3 regions of the Streptomyces sp. NPDC001220 genome follow, and region 3 is predicted to be linked to each of the others. Evidence: riboswitches for the same ligand, from Rfam matches in the RefSeq annotation. Region 3 holds a riboswitch; each other region holds the start of a gene.
What was found. Region 3 has a riboswitch for cobalamin ahead of ACWDGI_RS04030 (ribonucleoside-diphosphate reductase subunit alpha). Riboswitches for the same ligand answer to the same signal wherever they lie in the genome.
Positions count from the first base shown of each region.

Region 1: it holds a riboswitch for cobalamin, as region 3 does, so the genes downstream of both, metE (5-methyltetrahydropteroyltriglutamate--homocysteine S-methyltransferase) here and ACWDGI_RS04030 (ribonucleoside-diphosphate reductase subunit alpha) in region 3, are expected to answer to the same signal.
Region 2: it holds a riboswitch for cobalamin, as region 3 does, so the genes downstream of both, ACWDGI_RS26730 (cobalamin biosynthesis protein) here and ACWDGI_RS04030 (ribonucleoside-diphosphate reductase subunit alpha) in region 3, are expected to answer to the same signal.

Region 1 is NZ_JBSFJE010000015.1:272,749-279,397, reverse strand. Features, by position in the region: gene ACWDGI_RS32790 (LLM class flavin-dependent oxidoreductase) at 15-1,355, shown strand; gene ACWDGI_RS32785 (alpha/beta hydrolase) at 1,466-2,236, shown strand; gene ACWDGI_RS32780 (flavin reductase family protein) at 2,295-2,810, shown strand; cobalamin riboswitch at 2,888-3,107, shown strand; gene metE (5-methyltetrahydropteroyltriglutamate--homocysteine S-methyltransferase) at 3,269-5,584, shown strand; gene ACWDGI_RS32770 (endonuclease/exonuclease/phosphatase family protein) at 5,683-6,649, opposite strand, start outside.
Region 2 is NZ_JBSFJE010000011.1:290,094-296,742, forward strand. Features, by position in the region: gene cobN (cobaltochelatase subunit CobN) at 1-1,160, opposite strand, end outside; gene ACWDGI_RS26725 (cobyric acid synthase) at 1,157-2,704, opposite strand; gene ACWDGI_RS26730 (cobalamin biosynthesis protein) at 2,701-3,684, opposite strand; cobalamin riboswitch at 3,786-3,925, opposite strand; gene ACWDGI_RS26735 (hypothetical protein) at 4,071-4,298, opposite strand; gene ACWDGI_RS26740 (anion permease) at 4,318-5,571, opposite strand; gene ACWDGI_RS26745 (lysozyme) at 5,746-6,534, opposite strand.
Region 3 is NZ_JBSFJE010000001.1:855,045-861,693, reverse strand. Features, by position in the region: gene mctP (monocarboxylate uptake permease MctP) at 1-668, shown strand, start outside; cobalamin riboswitch at 1,049-1,173, shown strand; gene ACWDGI_RS04030 (ribonucleoside-diphosphate reductase subunit alpha) at 1,299-3,665, shown strand; gene ACWDGI_RS04025 (ribonucleotide-diphosphate reductase subunit beta) at 3,665-4,678, shown strand; gene ACWDGI_RS04020 (hypothetical protein) at 4,591-4,833, opposite strand; gene ACWDGI_RS04015 (helix-turn-helix domain-containing protein) at 4,927-5,892, shown strand; gene ACWDGI_RS04010 (bifunctional albaflavenone monooxygenase/terpene synthase) at 5,932-6,649, opposite strand, start outside.

The DNA.
Region 1 (6,649 bases), on a different contig from region 3:
GAACGGACTCACCGATGTCTCGCAAGATCCACCTCGCCCTGCACCCCTACGGCGTCGGCGGCCCCGGCCAGCACGGTCTCTGGAAGGACCCGCGGGTCGCGAAGAACGCCAGCATCGACATCAACTACTACATAGCGCAGGCCCAGGCGGCCGAACACGCCCTGTTCGACGCCCTGTTCATCGTCGACAGCCAGTTCATCAACGCCACCTACCCGGCCCACTATCTCAACCGTCTCGAACCGCTCACCCTGTTGTCGGCGGTCGCCACCCACACCCGGCACATCGGCCTGGTGGGCACGGCGAGCTCGACCTACAACTCGCCGTTCAACCTGGCCCGCCGGTTCGCCTCCCTCGACCACATCAGCGGCGGCCGCGCCGGGTGGAACGTGGTGACCAGCTTCGACACCGGCACCTCCAGGAACTTCGGGCTCGACGAACACCTCGACTACACCACCCGTTACGGCCGCGCGCTGGAGTTCGTCCAGGTCGCCCGCGGCCTGTGGGACTCCTACGAGGACGACGCGTTCCCGGCGGACGTGGCACGGGGCGTCTTCCTGGACGCCGCGAAGCTGCACGAACTCAACCACGAGGGCGAGCACTTCAGGATCGCGGGTCCGCTCAACCTCTCCCGCTCGCCGCAGGGCCAGCCGGTGATCTTCCAGGCCGGCGTCTCCGAGGAGGGCCGTGACCTCGCCGCGCGGGTCGCCGAAGGCATCTACGCGCCGGGCGGCTCGCTCCAGCAGGCGCAGGAGTACTACGCCGACATCAAGAAGCGCACCGCGTCCTACGGCCGCGACCCCGAGCACATCAAGATCTTCATCCACGGCGGCCCGGTCGTCGGCCTCACCGACGAGGCGGCCCGGCTCCGGGAGCGGGAGATCTTCGAGGAGGACAACGACTTCGAGCGCAACCTCGCGCTGCTCGGCCGTTCCTTCGGCGCGTACGACTTCAGCGTGCACGACCTGGACGGCCCGTTCCCGGACGTCGCACACCTCGCCGAGAAGGGCGGCCGCACCGGAGCGGCCAAGCTCATCGAACGAGCCAGGACGGAGAGTCTGACGCTTCGCCAAGTCGCCGATCTGGTCAGCGAGTTCCGGCAGTCGCCGTTCGTCGGGGCGCCGAAGACCGTGGCCGACACCATCGAGCAGTGGTTCGACGCCGGCACCTTCGACGGCATCAACCTCGCCTTCCGCACCAACGACGACCTGGAGCTCTTCGTGGACGGCGTCGTCCCGATCCTCCAGAAGCGCGGGCTGTTCCGCACCGAGTACGAGGCCGACACCCTGCGCGGCAACCTCGGCCTGCCGATCCCGGTCAACCGGCACACCGACGAGCGCCGGCTCGTGAACGGCTGACCGGGCCCCGTGCGCAGCACTCACCCGAAGACGCGGTCCGGGCCCGACCGCGCCCACACCACGACCCGCACCCGCACCCGCACCCGCACCCGCACCCGCAGGAGCCTGAGATGACCGAGTACAGCGACCACCACGCCCCCGAGGGCCTCCTCACCCGCGGCACCGTCGTCGTGGTGCCCGGCCGGGGGGAGAGCCGTGCCACCTACGGCCGGCTCGGCAGGCGGCTCGCGGCCGACGCCTACCGCGTCCGGGTCGTGGACGGCCCCGAGATCGACGCCGGCGACCTGAACGGTTCGCTGGCCCGGTTCGGCGACGGGCTGGCCGCCGCCGTGGCGGGTACGGCGGCCGCCGGAGGCGAAGTGACCGGGCCGGTCGTGCTGGTGGCCGCCGACTCAGGTGCCGCGGCCGTCGCGGCGCTGCTCGGTCTCGGCGGCTCCCCGGCCGCCGTGCGGCCGGGGGCCGTCGTGCTGGCAGGCCTCCCGGGCCGTACCGCCGCGACCGGCGGCAGCTGGGACGACGAACTCGACGTCCGCACGTCCTGCCCGACCCACCGAGGGGTGCTCAGCAACGACCCGGGCGCGCAACGGGGCACGCTCGACGCCCCGTTGCCCGGCGCGCTGCTCGACGCGGCCTACCACGCGGATCTCGCCGTCCCCGCCCTGCTCCTCGTCGGCGACGCGGACCCGCTCGCGGACCGCGACGCCCTGGCCCGTACCGCGAAGACGCTGTCCCGCTCCCGGCTGGCGGTGGTCCGCGACGCCCACCACGACGTCCTCAACGACCTTCAGCACCGCTCGGTCGCGGCCGAGGTCGTGACCTTCCTGGAGGCACTGCGCACCGGGCTGGTGCCCGCGATCGCGGTGGAGTCCAGCGCCTGGTGACGGCCGCCGTCGCAGGTCCCTCTCCCACCCCTCCCCCTGCGTACCGAAAGGAAAGGGCATGAGCGCCCCGCTCCATCGAAGCCCGTCGTCCACGGTCACCGCCCCCGACGGCGCGGACCTCCTGCGCGACACCCTGCGCCGGCACGCCGCCGGAGTCACGGTGATCACCTTCCCGGGCCCGGTCGGCTTCACCGCCACTTCCTTCACCTCCGTCTCCCTGCGGCCGGCCCTGGTCTCGTTCTGCATCGGCCTCGAAGCGTCCAGCACCCCCGCCGCGCGCCTCGCGGACCGGTTCGCCGTCCATGTACTCGGCACCGCGAACGCCGGTCTGGCGAGGCAGTTCGCGCGCAGCGGCGTCGACCGGTTCGCGGGGGTGCGCTGGCGGGCGCAGCCGGACGGGCTGCCCGTCCTCGACGACGTCACCGGCTGGCTGTCGGCCCGCATCACCCTGCGCCAGACCATCGGTGACCACCTGCTGGTGGTCGGCGAGGTCGACTCGGGCGCGGTGGTCGAGGAGGCCACGGCCCTCGTCCACCACAACGGATCCTTCGCATCGGCGCATCCACTGGTGTGAGACCGCGGAGGAGCCGGTGGGCCGGCTCACACCACCGGATGCCGGACGGGTCGCCGCCGTCCGCGGTGGTACCCCGTAGGCTGGCGCGTGCAGCTGGTTCGCCCCGTCCGCCAGGCGGGGTGTCGCAAGAGGGAACCCGGTGGGAATCCGGGACTGCCCCGCAGCGGTGAGTGGGAACGAACGCCGTCATACGCACTGGGCCCGACGTACGGACCTGGGAAGCGACGGCCGGTAGGTGTCCTCCGTCAGGAGGGCGTGCCCGCGAGTCCGAAGACCTGCCAACTGCCCGCGCGCGAACCACTCGTGCGCGGACATCCCGGTGACCTCGAGGGCGGGTCGGCGTACACACCAGGCGGATGACCGTGCCGTGCAGGGTCGTTTCCGTCCGGTTCGTCACCCCTTCGCGCCCTCGTCCCGTCTCCGGGATCTCAGGGATTCATCTCGCGAAGGAGATCTCCGTGACAGCGAAGTCCGCGGCCGCGGCACGGGCCACCATGTACGGCTACCCCCGCCAGGGGCCGAACCGGGAACTGAAGAAGGCGATCGAGGGCTACTGGAAGGGCCGGACCGACGCCGACGCCCTCCGCGCCACCGCGGCCGGCCTGCGCCGGAGCAACTGGCGGCAGCTCGCCGGCGCCGGCGTCCACGAGGTGCCCACCGGCGACTTCTCGTACTACGACCACGTCCTGGACACCACCGTCATGGTCGGCGCGATCCCCGCCCGTCACCGGGCCGCCGTCGACGCCGACGCGCTGGACGGCTACTTCGCCATGGCCCGCGGCACCCAGGACCTGGCGCCGCTGGAGATGACCAAGTGGTTCGACACCAACTACCACTACCTGGTACCGGAGTTGGGCCCCGACACCGTCTTCACCGCCGACTCCGGCAAGCAGGTCGGCGAGCTGCAGGAGGCCCTCGCGCTCGGCCTCACCGCCCGGCCCGTGCTCGTCGGCCCGGTCACCTATCTGCTGCTCGCCAAGCCGGCCCCGGGCGTGGCCGCCGGCTTCGACCCGCTCACCCTGCTCGACCGGCTGCTCCCCGTGTACGCCGAGGTCCTCGCCGACCTGCGCGCGGCCGGCGCCGAGTGGGTGCAACTGGACGAGCCCGCCCTGGTCCAGGACCGCACCCCGGCCGAGCTGAACGCCGCCGCGCGGGTCTACCGCGACCTGGGGGCCCTGCCCGACCGCCCGAAGCTGCTGGTCGCCTCCTACTTCGACCGCCTCGGCGAGGCACTCCCGGTGCTGGCCAAGGCCCCCGTCGAGGGCCTGGCCCTGGACTTCACCGAGGCCGCCGCCGCCAACCTGGACGCGCTGGCCGCCGTCGGCGGACTGCCCGGCAAGCGGCTGGTCGCGGGTGTCGTCAACGGCCGCAACATCTGGGTCAACGACCTGGCGAGGTCCCTGTCCACCCTCGGCACCCTCCTCGGGCTCGCCGACCGGGTCGACGTCGCCGCCTCCTGCTCTCTCCTCCATGTGCCGCTCGACGCGGCGGCCGAGCGGGACATCGAGCCGCAGATCCTGCGCTGGCTCGCCTTCGCGAAGCAGAAGACCGCCGAGATCGTCACCCTCGCCAAGGGCCTGGCCCAGGGCACCGACACCATCGCCGCCGAACTCTCGGCGAACCGGGCCGACCTCGCCTCCCGCGAGAACTCGCCCATCACCCGGGACCCGGCGGTGCGCGCTCGTACCGCCGCCATCACCGACGCCGACGGCCGCCGTTCCCGGCCGTACCCCGAGCGGGCCGTCGCCCAGCGCGCCCACCTCGGGCTGCCGCTGCTGCCGACCACGACCATCGGCTCCTTCCCGCAGACCGGCGAACTGCGCACCGCCCGCGCCGACCTGCGCACGGGCCGGATCGACACGGCCGGGTACGAGGAGCGGATCCGGGCCGAGATCCGGGAGGTCATCGCCTTCCAGGAGAAGTCCGGGATCGACGTCCTGGTGCACGGCGAGCCCGAGCGCAACGACATGGTCCAGTACTTCGCCGAGCGGCTGACGGGGTACCTGGCCACCCAGCACGGCTGGGTCCAGTCGTACGGCACCCGGTACGTGCGGCCGCCGATCCTGGCCGGTGACATCTCCCGTCCCGAGCCGATGACCGTGCGCTGGACGACGTACGCCCAGTCGCTCACGGGCCGCCCGGTCAAGGGCATGCTGACCGGTCCGGTCACCATGCTCGCCTGGTCGTTCGTCCGGGACGACCAGCCGCTCGGCGACACCGCCCGGCAGGTCGCCCTCGCCCTGCGCGACGAGGTCGACGACCTGGAGGCGGCCGGGACCTCGGTGATCCAGGTGGACGAGCCGGCGCTGCGCGAGACCCTGCCGCTGCGCGCCGCCGGCCGCCCGGACTACCTGGCGTGGGCGACCGAGTCGTTCCGGCTGAGCACCGCGGGGGCGCGTCCTCGGACCCAGATCCACACGCACATGTGCTACGCCGAGTTCGGCGACGTCGTCCAGGCCATCGACGACCTCGACGCGGACGTCATCAGCCTGGAGGCGGCCCGCTCGCACATGCAGGTCGCCCGCGAACTCGCCGCGCACGGCTACCCGCGCGAGGCCGGACCCGGTGTCTACGACATCCACTCGCCGCGCGTGCCGAGCGCGGAGGAGGCCGCCGGGCTGCTCCGCACCGGCCTGGAGGCGATCCCCGCCGAACGGCTGTGGGTCAACCCAGACTGCGGCCTGAAGACCCGCGCCTGGCCCGAGACCCGGGCCGCCCTGGAGAACCTGGTCAGCGCGGCCCGCACGGTCCGTGCGGAACTGCCCGCCTCCTGACGGCAGAGAACCCGCCGGGTCGGGACCCCGCAAACGGCTCCCGACCCGGCGGATTCTGCAACGGCGACCGCGGGATGCGCGGGTGGCACCCGTTGCCGTTACCCCTTGTGCGGCTTCGGCCGGTGGGCCTTCCACCCGCAGTGCTTCACGTCGATCCGGACGACCTGGGGGTCGTGGTCGCTCGCCTGGTCGGCGAACTCGGAGTTGATGTGGACCACGTCGTAGTCGTAGCGGGTGATGGCGGGGCTGGTCAGGATGTGGTCCAGGGTCTGGCTGTTGCCGTCGTAGACGTAGCTGTAACGCTGGGACACCGGCAGGGTGTTGATGAGGTCGGTGAGGTCGTTGCCGTCGTCGGTGAGGGTCTTGACGGCGTCGGAGAACTCGAAGTCGTTCAGGTCACCGGCGGCCACGATCTCGGCCCTCGGGTCGGCGGCGAGCAGCGACTCGACGAAGGCGTTCTCCTCCTCGGCCTGGAGCCGCCGCTGCGTCTCCGAGGAACGGGTGGGCTCCTGGTAGCGGCCGTGGACCGGGTCGTCGCCGCCCTTGGAGATGAAGTGGTTGGCGATGACGAAGACCGTCCGGCCCTGGAACACGAACTCGCCGGCCAACGGCTTGCGGCTGTCCGTCCAGGCGGCACTGGCCGGGTCGATCCGGCCCGGGGAGGCGGACAGGTGGGCCTGGCCCCTGCGGTCCTCGACCACGGACACGGCGGTCGTGGAGGCGTCGCCGGAGCCCGCGCGGTCCACGAAGGAGACCCGCTTGGTGTTGAAGAGGAAGACCTGGCGGATGTTGCCGCCGGGCTCGCCGCCGTCCTTGTCGTTGACCGGGTTGACGTACCGCCAGGCGTACTTCGGGCCGCCGGCCGCCACGATCGCGGTGGTGAACTTCTTCAGGGTCGCCTCGGCGGAGACGGTGCCGTCGTCGGTGGCGCCGTTGTCGTCCTGGATCTCCTCCAGGGTGACGATGTCGGGCGAGGAGAGGTTCTTGACGACGCCCTTGGCGAGCCGGGCGAACTTGTCGTCGCTGTCGGTCGGGTCGAGGTTCTCCACGTTGTAGGTGGCGAGC
Region 2 (6,649 bases), on a different contig from region 3:
AGCCGGTGGATCAACTCGTCCCCGTTGTCGGGGTGTCCCTCGACCCCGTACCCGGCATCCCGCAGCGCGTCCAGCACGCGTACCGCCGAGGCAGGCGTGTCGAGCCCGACCGCGTTGCCGACCCGCGAGTGCTTGGTCGGATAGGCGGTGAAGACCAGCGCGAGCTTCTTGTCCGCGTTCGGCTTGTGCTTCAACCGCGCGTGCCGCAGGGCGATTCCGGCCACCCGTCCGGCCCGCTCGGGGTCGGCGACGTACACCGGGACGTCGTCCGGCCCCTGCTCCTTGAAGGAGAACGGCACGGTGATCAGACGGCCGTCGAACTCCGGGATGGCGACCTGCATAGCCGCGTCCATGGGGGAGAGGGCGGCGTCGGACTCGTCCCAGGTGCTCTTCGACGAGGTCAGGCACAGGCCCTGCAGCACCGGGACGTTCAGATCGGCGAGCGCCCCGATGTCCCAGGCCTCCTCGTCACCGCCGGCCGAGGCCTGCGAGGCGTGGGTGCCGCCGGCCGCCAGCACGGTGGCGACCAGCGCGTCGGCCCCGGCGAGGATCTCGTACAGCCCGGCGTCCGCCCCGCGCAGCGAACCGCAGTACACCGGAAGGGCGTTGGCGCCCCGTGCCTCGATCGCCTCGCACAGGGTGTCCACGAAGGCGGTGTTGCCGCTGAGTTCATGGGCCCGGTAGAAGAGCACCCCGACCGTGGGACGGCCGGCCCGGATCCGGTACGCGCCGTGCACCCCGAACTCGGGCATCCTCTGCGGCTCGGCGAACCCCTCGCCGGTCAGCAGCACGGTGTCGGACAGGAACCGGGACAGCTCAAGCAGGTTCGCGGGGCCGCCCTCGACGAGATAGCGCAGCGCCTCCGCGACCACGCCGGCCGGCACCGACGACTCGGCCATCAACTCGGCGTCCGGCACGGACTCGCCGCCGAGCAGCACGGTCGGCACCCCGGACGCCCGGAGCGCGGCGAGCCCGTCCTCCCAGGCCCGCTTGCCACCGAGCAGCCGTACGACGGCGACGTCCGCGCCCTCGATCAGCGCGGGCAGCTCCTCCGTGACGTCGACGCGCGTCGGATTGCCGATCCGGTAGTCGGCACCGGAGGCGGCCCGGGCCGCCAGCAGATCGGTGTCGGCGGTCGACAACAACAACACAGTGCTCATGCGGGCGCTCCCGGTGGGATGAAAGGCAGTCCTTGCGGCGCGCCCGACTCGATGAGCCGCCAGAGCGCGTCGGTGTCCGCGTGCTGTTCGATCAGGTCGCCGAGCCGGTCGAGCTGCTCCTCGCGCAGCGCGGCGAACGAGGTGTCGGGGGCCGGCACGAACCGGCGGCCCGCGGCGGCCGCCACCTCGCGCAGAAAGGCCCGGCGGAAGCCGTCCGACTCCAGGGAGCCGTGCCAGTGGGTGCCCCAGGTCTGCCCGACCCGGCAGCCGTCCAAGAAGGGCTCCCCACCGGTGACTTCGGCCACCCCGTGATGGATCTCGTACCCCTCGACGCGCTCGCCGAGGGCCTCGCCGACGGGCCGGGTGAGGGTCTTCTCCCGGGCGAACCGCACCCGTAGGGGCAGGACCCCGAGACCGGCCACCTGTCCGCGCCGGCTCTCGACCTCGTCCTCGATGTGCTCGCCGAGGACCTGGAAGCCACCGCAGATGCCGAGCACCGGCCGCCCCTCGGCGACCCTGCGCTTCAGCGCCTCCGCGAGCCCCCGCTCCCGCAGCCACTCCAGGGCCCGGACCGTCCCCCGGGTGCCCGGGATCACGACGAGGTCGGCGTCGGCGAGTTCCTCGGGCCGGTCCACGAACCGCACCACGACACCCGGTTCGGCGGCCAGCGCGTCCACGTCCGTGAAGTTGGACATCAGGGGGATGGCACAGACGGCGACCCGCAGCACGTCCGCGCCGACCGGCGGAGTCGTGTTCGACTCCCGGACGGTCCCGCGCAGCGAGACCCTCCCCCACGCTCGGCTTCGCTCGCGCGGGGGGACCCCCATCCCGTCCTCCTCGTCGATCCCGAGCCCGTGCCGGAAGGGGAGCACGCCGTAGGTGTGCCGCCCGGTGAGGCCGTGCAGCATGTCGAGGCCGGGCTCCAGCAGGGAGACGTCGCCCCGGAACTTGTTGACGAGGAACCCGGCGACGAGGGCCTGGTCCTCCGGCGAGAGCAGGGCGACGGTGCCGAAGAAGGAGGCGAACACGCCCCCGCGGTCGATGTCGCCGACGACGAGCACCGGGATCCGCGCGTTGCGCGCGATCCCCATGTTCACGATGTCGGTCCGGCGCAGGTTGATCTCCGCCGGACTGCCCGCCCCCTCACAGATCACCGCGTCATACGTGCCCCGCAACTCGGCGAGACAGTCGAGCACGGTCCCGAGCAGCTTCTGCTGCCGTCCCCCGTGGTAGCCGCGCGCGCTCAGCTCGCCGACCGGTTTCCCGAGCAGTACGACCTGGCTGCTCTGCTCGCCGCCCGGCTTGAGCAGCACGGGGTTCATCAGCGCGGTCGGCTCGATGCGACAGGCCTGTGCCTGCATGGCCTGCGCCCGCCCGATCTCGGCGCCCTCGCGCGTGACGAAGGAGTTGAGGGACATGTTCTGCGCCTTGAACGGCGCGACCTTGACGCCCTGCCGCACCAGCCACCGGCAGATACCGGCGGTGACGACACTCTTGCCGGCGTCGGAGGTGGTACCGGCGACGAGGAGCCCGCCGCCGTTCACGACGTCCGTCCCGGCCGCCGTGCGGAGCGCTGTGCCGGGCGCCGTGAAAGCGCCCCCCGCAGCAGGGCCCCGGCCGCGCCGGCCCCGAACGCCAGCCACCCCACCCGCCGTGACAGTCTTACCGCCCGCTCGATGTCCGCGACTTCCACCGCACGCCCCTCCGCGTTCAGTACCGGCCGGTGCTCGACCCGCCCGCCGTATGACAAGGTCCCGCCGAGCCGTACCCCCAACGCCCCGGCGAACGACGCCTCCACCGGCCCGGCGTTGGGGCTCGGGTGCTTCGCCGCGTCGGACCGCCAGGCCCGTACGGCCCCCTCGGTGTCCGCTCCGGCGACGGCGGCCAGTACGGCGGTGAGCCGTGCCCCCGGCCACCCCGCCACGTCGTCCAGCCGCGCCGAGGCCCACCCGTACCGCCGGTACCGGGCCGACTTGTGACCCACCATGGCGTCCAGGGTGTTGACGGCCCGGAACCCGAGCAGCCCCGGCACCCCGCCCACGGCCCCCCACACCAGCGCACCCACGACCGCGTCGCTCGTGTTCTCCGCGACGGACTCCACGACGGCCCGGGCGATTCCGTCGGCGTCCAGGGCCTGCGGATCCCGTCCGCACAGATGCGGCAGCCGGGCCCGGGCGGCCTCGACGTCCCCCGTCTCGAGGGCGCGTCCGATGACACCGGCCTCGCGGGCGAGTGAAGTGCCCCCGACGACGGCCCAGGTGGCGGTCGCGGTGAGCGCGACGGAAGCGGCGGTGGACGGTCGTACGACCCGCTGGGCCAGGGCACCCAGCGTCACGGCGCCGCCGGCGCAGACGGCGGTGTGCAGCGCGCCCCACCCACGGTGGTCCCGCCACAGCGCCCGTTCGACGGCCCCGGCCGCCCGTCCGAACGCGGCGACCGGATGCCCGCGGCGCGGATCGCCGAGCAGCAGATCGCCGAGAAGGCCGGCGGCGGCGCCGTACGCGAAGACGCGACCGGCACCCATCGGCTCAGCCCGCCGCGGGGGCGGGAACGGGCCTGGTACTCAACCTCGAACGGCAGCCGCGCATGGCGATATGTCCTCACTCAGGGTGTCCACGCCCTGGTTCGACGAGACCGGCGGTGAGAGTTCCTGGCTCCCGGGGATTGCTACCCCGGTGACAGTGGCGGGACCGCGCCGGATTCACACCGGCTTCCTCTCTTGCCGCCGTACTTGGCTCCGGAAGTCCACCACGCCCCCGGAAGACCCGTCAACTTGCCGTTGACCTGCGGGAGGAGTGTGTGGGAAGGCCCACACCGGTGGGCCGGCGGGGCTCGTGGGACATGCCGAAGGCTCCTCCCGAGCGAGTCGGGGAGGAGCCTTGTCCGGCCGAGGTCAGGCCTTGGCCACGATCAGGACTTGGCCACGATCAGGTGGATGCCGTACGCCACCGCGGCCGCGCAGGCGGCGAAGCACAGGTAGGCGGCGGTCACGGCCAGGGCCGCGGAGTTGCCCTGGGCCACGGCGCGTTCGCGGGCGGAGAGGCCCTTGATGCCGAGGGTGAAGAGGGCCACCATGCCCACGGTGACCACGAGGCTGACGCCGAAGACGGAGCCGATGGCTGCCCAGTCGATGTTCATGTCGGTTCTTCCTCGGGTGTCAGACGGTCGCGGCCGGGTCGGTGGCGGCGGCCGGCGCGGGTGACGGGGCGGGGGACGGGATCGTGGCGGTGAGGTCGTCGGCCACCGTGCCGGCGGGCGGCGGGGTCACGGCGGCCATCGCCGCGGTCACCACGCCGGCCGGCTCCGTGCCGTCGGTGTCGTTGACGTTGGCGCTGTCCACGACCTCGCGGCGGGAGAGCTTCCAGATCGTGGCGCTGGATGCGACGAGGAAGACGGCGACGACCGCCGTGCCCCAGTCGCCGAGGTCCGTCACGGACTCGGCGAGCGCGCCGACGACCGCGGCCGCGGGGAGGGTGAGCACCCAGGCGATCATCATGCGGGTCGCGGTGGACCAGCGGACCGTACCGCCCTTGCGGCCCAGGCCCGCGCCCATCACGGAACCGGAGACGACGTGCGTGGTGGAGAGGGAGAAGCCGAGGTGGGAGGAGGCCAGGATGGCGGTGGCCGCGCTGGTCTGGGCGGCGAAGCCCTGCTGCGGCTGGAGGTCGGTCAGGCCCTTGCCCATGGTGCGGATGATCCGCCAGCCGCCGATGTAGGTGCCGAGGGCGATGGCGAGGCCGGCGGAGAGGATGACCCAGGTGGGAGGGTTCGAGCCGGGGGCGATGGAGCCGCCCGCGATCAGCGCGAGGGTGATGATGCCCATCGTCTTCTGCGCGTCGTTGGTGCCGTGCGCGAGGGAGACCAGGCCGGCCGAGGCGATCTGACCGGCGCGGAAGCCCTTGCGGGTGGCGTTGTCGTCGGCGTTCTTGCCGATCGCGTACGACAGGCGGGTGGAGAGCATCGCGGCGAGGCCCGCGACGACGGGGGCGGCGACCGCCGGGAGCAGGACCTTGGTGACCAGCACGTCGCCGTGGACCGCGCCGAGGCCGGCGGAGGCGACGGTGGCGCCGATCAGACCGCCCATCAGGGCGTGCGAGGAGCTGGAGGGCAGACCCACCAGCCAGGTCACCAGGTTCCAGAGGATCGCGCCGACCAGGGCGGCGAAGATGACCTCGGGGCGGATGCCGTTCTCGTCGACGAGGCCCTTGGAGATCGTGTTGGCGACCTCCACGGAGAGGAAGGCGCCCACCAGGTTGAGCGCGGCCGACATGGTCACCGCGATCTTGGGCTTGAGTGCGCCGGTCGAGATGGTCGTGGCCATCGCGTTGGCGGTGTCGTGGAAACCGTTCGTGAAATCAAACGCGAGTGCGGTCACCACCACAATCGCGAGGATCAGCGAGAAGTTTTCCATTTACCCAGACAATCTTTAGAGGTCATCGGCCGTTGGACCGTAGGCAACCTGGATGAACGGAAGGTGAACTGGGATGGTCACTGTGGTGTCTGAGATCGACTTCAGGGTATCCGCGCGCGGGAACGGGCGAAGCCGCCGTCCCGTCTCCGGTCCGGCGGCTCAGTCGCCCGTTGGTCAGTAGCCCTTGGCGAACGCCTTCAGCCGGCTCGCCGACCCGTTGAAGAGATTCTGGTCACCCGGCAGGCTGCCGCTGTTGTCGTACTGCCAGAAAGTCCACCGCGACCACCCGGCCGGCAGCGCGCCCGCGTCCGCCGAGCCGTGGCGGGCGATCCACAGGGCGTGGTTCGCGGCGAAGGCGCCGCTGCCGCCGGTGCAGAGGTTCCACCAGTGGGTGGTCGTGTAGATCACCGGCCGCCGGCCGGTCTCCCGCTTCAGTTCGTCACTGAAGGACTTGATCCACTCGACCATCTTGGAGTGGCTCAGCCCGTAGCACCTGTGCTTCTTGTCGTACGGGTTGTACTCGACGTCGAGCGCCGGCGGCAGTGTCCAGCCGTCCGCGCTCCAGGTGCCGCCGTGGCTCACGAAGTACGCGGCCTGCCGAGCGCCCGACGACTTGTCCGGCAGCGCGAAGTGGTAGGCGCCCCGCATGATTCCGGCCTCGCGTGAACCGTTGTACTGCTGGCCGAAGTACGGGTTGCGGTAGGTGGTGGACTCGGTCGCCTTGACGTATACGAACCTGGCGCCTTTCGCCCTGGCGCCCGCCCAGTCGACGTTCTTCTGGTGCGAGGAGACGTCGTGCCCCTTCGGCGGGCTCGCCGCGGACGCCGGCGTCCCGGCGAACGCGGTCGCGGCCCCCGCGAGGGCGAGAGCGGCCACGGACGCCGCGAGGGCGCGGGCCTGATGGCGGTGACGGTGGCGGTGGCGGTGGCGGTGGTGGTGCGACGCGGAGCGGTCACGGGCCATGTTTCCCCCCGGAATGGCGACGTGTACGAAAAATCGTCCAGAGGTTATTGGAAGATCGGCGTATGATCGGCGATCTTCGGCCAAGCCTTGAAATGGGGCGCTTTGTGAGGATTTG
Region 3 (6,649 bases):
ACGGCCAGCTGGCGATCCCCCAGCTGTTCGAGAACATGTTCCCGGACTGGTTCGCGGGCGTGGCCTTCGCGGCGATCGGCATCGGCGCCCTGGTCCCGGCGGCCATCATGTCCATCGCGGCCGCGAACCTCTTCACCCGCAACATCTACCGGGACTTCATCAAGCCGGACGCCACACCGAAGCAGGAGGCCCAGGTCTCCAAGCTGGTGTCGCTGCTGGTGAAGGTCGGCGCGCTGGTCTTCGTCCTCACCATGGACAAGACCGTCGCCATCAACTTCCAGCTGCTGGGCGGTATCTGGATCCTGCAGACCTTCCCGGCGCTGGTGGGCGGCCTGTTCACCCGCTGGTTCCACCGCTGGGCCCTGCTGGCGGGCTGGGCGGTCGGCATGGTCTACGGCACGGCCGCGGCGTACGGCGTGGCCTCCCCCACCCAGAAGCACTTCGGCGGCTCGGCCAAGGAGATCCCGGGCATCGGCGAGATCGGCTACATCGGCCTGACGGCGTTCGTGATGAACGTGGTGGTGACGGTGGTCCTGACGTTCGCCCTGAAGGCCCTGAAGGCCCCCGAGGGCGTCGACGAGACGACCCCCCAGGACTACACGGCCGACGCGGGCGACGCGGGCGTGGAAGTGGAACTCCCGCCGGCCGTCGCGGAGGGCGCCCACTAGAGCGCGCCCCGTCAGGGCGCGGGGCCGTATCCATGTGCGGCTCCGCCGTGGGCGCGAGCGACCACCCACAACCCGCAGCGGGCCGCCGAGAAATCCCACTCCCGGCGGCCCGCTGTCGTGCACACCCCTCCGCACGACGATCCACATCCGCGAAGCGCGACCCACCGATCGCGACCCGCCGAACACGAAAACCTCGGCGAGGTGACAGCCCGGACCCGCCTCCACGAGCTGCGAACGCCTCGGCTTCGTCCGCACGCCCGGGCGGGACCGGAATCCCGTGCCACACCTGGACGACATCACTCTCCTCACCTACGAGCTGACACTCCGACACCTCCGCGACACAACATGTGGGGGTGACACCGCGGCCCGGCACTAGATGTATGCTCATGCTCGCTGTCGCCGCAGGGGAATCCGGTGCGAATCCGGAACTGTCCCGCAACGGTGTACTTGCGCACATCTGTGCACAAGCGTCAGTCCGAGGACCTGCCGACAGCACGCCCGGCCGTCCGGCCCGGGTGTTCTGACGTCCGGGTCTCGTGGAGTGGGCCGGGGACGCGACACGCGTGCGTGCGCTCGTGTGCTGCCTCCTGCCCTCCGCCAGGCCCCGAGCCGAGCGAGGGAGAGCCCCACGTGACCATCGCGCCAGCCGAACCGGCTTCAGCGACCATCTCTGTGGACGAGGACGGTCCCGGCACCGCGTTGCTGCGGACCCTGACCGGGCTGACCGCCGACCTCCCCGACGCCGACCCCGGCCGGGTCGCCGCCGCCGCGCTGCGCGGCCGGTCCGCGCGGGCCGACGAGTCGGAGCTGCGCGAGCTGGCCACCGAGGCGGCGGCCGGTCTCATCTCCGAGGACCCCGCCTACTCCCGGCTCGCCGCCCGGCTGCTGACGGTCTCGATCCGTGCCGAGGCCGCCTCGCAGGGCGTGACGTCCTTCACCGAGTCCGTCGCCGTCGGCCACCGCGAGGGCCTCATCGCGGACCGCACCGCCGAGTTCGCGCGCCTGCACGCGGCCCGCCTGGACGCCCTGGTCGACCCGGACGCCGACGACCGTTTCGGCTACTTCGGCCTGCGCACCCTGCACAGCCGTTACCTGCTCCGGCACCCGATCACCCGCAAGGTCGTCGAGACCCCCCAGCACTTCCTGCTCCGGGTCGCCGCCGGCCTCGCCGAGGACGACAGCGCCAGGTCGGTGGAGGAAGTCGCCGCGCTCTACCGGCTCATGAGCCGCCTCGACTACCTCCCCTCCTCCCCCACCCTCTTCAACTCCGGTACCCGGCACCCCCAGATGTCGTCCTGCTATCTCCTCGACTCCCCGAAGGACGAGCTGGACTCCATCTACGACCGGTACCACCAGGTGGCCCGGCTCTCGAAGCACGCCGGTGGCATCGGTCTCTCCTTCTCCCGGATCCGCTCCCGCGGTTCGCTGATCCGCGGCACCAACGGGCACTCCAACGGCATCGTGCCGTTCCTCAAGACGCTCGACGCCTCGGTCGCCGCGGTGAACCAGGGCGGCCGGCGCAAGGGCGCGGCCGCGGTCTACCTGGAGACCTGGCACTCCGACATCGAGGAGTTCCTGGAGCTGCGCGACAACACCGGTGAGGACGCCCGGCGTACGCACAACCTGAACCTCGCGCACTGGGTCCCGGACGAGTTCATGCGCCGGGTGAACGCCGACGGGCAGTGGTCCCTGTTCTCCCCGGCCGACGTGCCGGAGCTGGTGGATCTGTGGGGCGACGAGTTCGACGCGGCCTACCGCAAGGCCGAGGCCGAGGGGCTCGCCCGCAAGACCATCCCGGCCCGTGACCTGTACGGCCGGATGATGCGCACCCTCGCGCAGACCGGCAACGGCTGGATGACCTTCAAGGACGCGGCGAACCGGACCGCGAACCAGACGGCCACCCCCGGCCATGTCGTCCACTCCTCCAACCTCTGCACGGAGATCCTGGAGGTCACGGACGACGGCGAGACGGCGGTCTGCAACCTGGGCTCCGTGAACCTCGGCGCGTTCGTGGACACGGCGAGCGGTGACATCGACTGGGAGCGGCTGGACGAGACCGTCCGTACCGCGGTCACCTTCCTCGACCGGGTCGTCGACATCAACTTCTACCCGACCGAGCAGGCGGGCCGCTCCAACGCCAAGTGGCGTCCGGTGGGCCTCGGTGCCATGGGTCTGCAGGACGTCTTCTTCAAGCTGCGGCTGCCCTTCGACTCCGCCGAGGCCAAGGCGCTCTCCACCCGGATCGCCGAGCGGATCATGCTCGCCGCGTACGAGGCCTCCGCCGACCTCGCCGAGCGCAGCGGCCCGCTGCCGGCCTGGGAGAAGACCCGTACGGCACAGGGTGTGCTGCACCCCGACCACTACGGCGTCGAGTTCACCTGGCCGGAGCGCTGGGCGGCGCTGCGCGCGCGGATCGCGACGACCGGCCTGCGCAACAGCCTGCTGCTCGCCATCGCGCCCACCGCCACCATCGCGTCGATCGCCGGTGTCTACGAGTGCATCGAGCCACAGGTCTCGAACCTCTTCAAGCGCGAGACGCTGTCCGGTGAGTTCCTCCAGGTCAACTCCTACCTGGTGCAGGAGCTCAAGGACCTCGGTGTCTGGGACGCCCGCACCCGGGAGGCGCTGCGCGAGGCCAACGGCTCGGTGCAGGACTTCGCGTGGATCCCGGCGGACGTACGGGCGCTGTACCGCACGGCGTGGGAGATCCCGCAGCGCGGTCTGATCGACATGGCGGCCGCCCGGACCCCGTACCTGGACCAGGCCCAGTCCCTGAACCTGTTCCTGGAGACGCCGACCATCGGCAAGCTCTCCTCGATGTACGCGTACGCCTGGAAGTCGGGCCTGAAGACGACGTACTACCTGCGCTCGCGCCCGGCGACCCGGATCGCCCGTGCCGCGCAGGCCCAAGCCACCGTTCCCGCCCAGCAGACGGCTCCCGAAGACGCGGTCGCCTGCTCCCTGGAAAACCCCGAGTCCTGCGAGGCCTGCCAGTAATGACCAGCAACAGTAAGAACCTGCTCGACCCGGGCTTCGAACTGACTCTCCGCCCGATGCGCTACCCGGACTTCTACGAGCGCTACCGGGACGCCATCAAGAACACCTGGACCGTCGAGGAGGTGGACCTCCACTCGGACGTCGCCGACCTCGCCAGGCTCAGCCCCTCCGAGCAGCACCTGATCGGCCGGCTCGTCGCGTTCTTCGCGACCGGTGACTCGATCGTGGCGAACAACCTGGTGCTGACGCTGTACAAGCACATCAACTCCCCCGAGGCACGGCTCTACCTGAGCCGCCAGCTGTTCGAGGAGGCCGTGCACGTCCAGTTCTATCTGACGCTGCTGGACACCTACCTCCCCGACCCGGAGGACCGCACGGCCGCGTTCGCCGCGGTGGAGAGCATCCCGTCCATCCGGGAGAAGGCCGGGTTCTGCTTCAAGTGGATGGACTCGGTGGAGAACCTGGACCGGCTGGAGTCCAAGGCCGACCGCCGCCGCTTCCTGCTCAACCTGATCTGCTTCGCCGCGTGCATCGAGGGCCTGTTCTTCTACGGCGCCTTCGCGTACGTCTACTGGTTCCGCAGCCGGGGCCTGCTGCACGGTCTCGCCACGGGCACCAACTGGGTGTTCCGTGACGAGACGATGCACATGAGCTTCGCGTTCGACGTGGTCGACACGGTCCGCAAGGAGGAGCCGGAGCTCTTCGACGACGAGCTTCAGCGGCAGGTCACCGACATGCTGCGGGAGGCCGTCGAGGCGGAGCTGCAGTTCGCCCGTGACCTGTGCGGTGACGGCCTGCCCGGCATGAACACCGACTCGATGCGCCAGTACCTGGAGTGCGTCGCCGACCAGCGGCTCGGCCGCCTCGGCTTCGCTCCGGTGTACGGCTCGGAGAACCCGTTCTCCTTCATGGAGCTGCAGGGCGTTCAGGAGCTGACGAACTTCTTCGAGCGGCGCCCGTCCGCGTACCAGGTCGCGGTGGAGGGCACCGTCGACCTGGACGAGGACTTCTGAGCCTGCTGCTCCCCGCGGTCCTCGTGGGCCTCCCTGATCTGCCGGTCGATGCGCCTGTCGCGCAGGACGCCGAGCACGGACGGGAGGGCCATGAGGACCAGGATGCCGAGGACCAGGACCATTCCGACGAGACCTTCGATCTGGTTTCCGTTCATGGACACCACTGTCGCGCTGAATGCTCCTTACCGTCAGTGGCAGCACTGCCAGGCACCCTCGAATTGCTGCCAGCGACGAGGCACACTGGCAGCATGCTGACGAACGTGGCCGCGGTGCTCCTGGACGGTGTGCACCCCTTCGAGCTCGGAGTGGTCTGCGAGGTCTTCGGACTCGACCGCTCCGACGAGGGGCTGCCGGTGTACGACTTCGCGGTGGTCTCGGCGGAGGGGCCGTCGCTCGGCACCCATGTGCCGGGCCTCACCGTCTCCACGCCGTACGGTCTGGAGCGGCTGGAGGAGGCCGATCTGATCGCGGTGCCGGCCTCGGACTCCAATGTCGAGCGGGGGTACCCGCCCGAGCTGCTCGACGCGCTGCGCCGGGCGGTGGACCGGGGCGCCCGGGTGCTGAGCGTGTGTTCCGGCGTCTTCGTCCTCGGCGCGGCCGGGCTGCTGGACGGGCGCCGGTGCGCCGTGCACTGGCGGCACGCGCGGCTGCTGGCCCGCCGTTTCCCGCACACCCGGGTCGAGCCGGACGTGCTGTACGTCGACGAGGACCCGGTGATCACCTCGGCGGGCACCGCGGCCGGAATCGACGCCTGTCTGCACATCGTCCGCAAGGAACAGGGCCCCGAGGTCGCCAAGAAGATCGCCCGGCGGATGGTGGTGCCCCCGCACCGGGACGGCGGCCAGGCCCAGTACATCGAGCGCCCGCTGCCGGAGGGCCCCTGCGACACGGTCGGCGAGGTGCTGGCCTGGATGGCGGAGCATCTCGACGAGGAGGTCACCGTCGAGCAGCTGGCCGCCCGCGCCCTGATGGCCCCGCGCACGTTCGCCCGCCGCTTCCAGCAGGAGACCGGCACCACGCCGTACCGCTGGATCCTGCGGCAGCGGGTGCTGCTGGCCCAGGAGTTGCTGGAGGGGACCGACGAGACGATGGACGCCGTCGCGGGCCGCACCGGCTTCGGTACGGCGGCCGCGCTGCGGCACCAGTTCGTGAAGGAGCTGGGCACCACGCCGAACGCCTACCGGCGCGCGTTCCGGGGCCCGCAGGCCGCCTGAGCGCGCGCCGGTATCAGGAGTCACCCGCCGGTCGGCCGGTCACCAGGGCACGGGCGTGAGCAGCAGCCGCTGCGGCCGCAGGGTGATGCCCACCCGGGTGGCGTCATCGGAGCCGGGGACCTGTTCGAAGCGGTACCTGGCGCACAACGCCGCCGTGATCAGGCTGAGTTGGGTCATGGAGAAGTGGTCGCTGGGGCACTTGCGGTTGCCGACGCTGAAGGGGCTCATGGCGTACTTCGGCACTTCCCGGGCCCGCTCCGGAAGCCAGCGGTCCGGGTCGAAGTCGAGGTGCGCGTCGTACGACTCGGCATCGCGCTGGATGGCGTAGGGGCTGTAGACGATGTCGGCCCCCGCCGGAATGCGATAGCCGCCGAGCTCGGTGTCGGCCTTGGCGCGCCGCGTCAATATCCATACGGCCGGCCGCAAACGCATCGCCTCGACGACGACATTGTTGGTGTGCGTGAGCTGCCGAACGTGCTCGAATCCAACCGGTCGACCTCCCGTCACGGATTCGACCTCGGTCCGTACCTTCTCGGCGTGTTCCGGATGTTCGGCGAGGACCTGGAGCAGCCACATGATCGTGGAAGCGACAGTTTCGCTTCCGGGGGTGAGTATCGCGACGACCTGGTCGTGGATCTCCTGTTCCCCGATGGGCTCGCCATTCTCGTCCTTCGCCGCCAGCAATGCTGTCAGCAAATCGTCCGGCTTTTGACCAGATGCCCGGCGCTCGGCGACGATCTCGTCGACGAGGAGATGC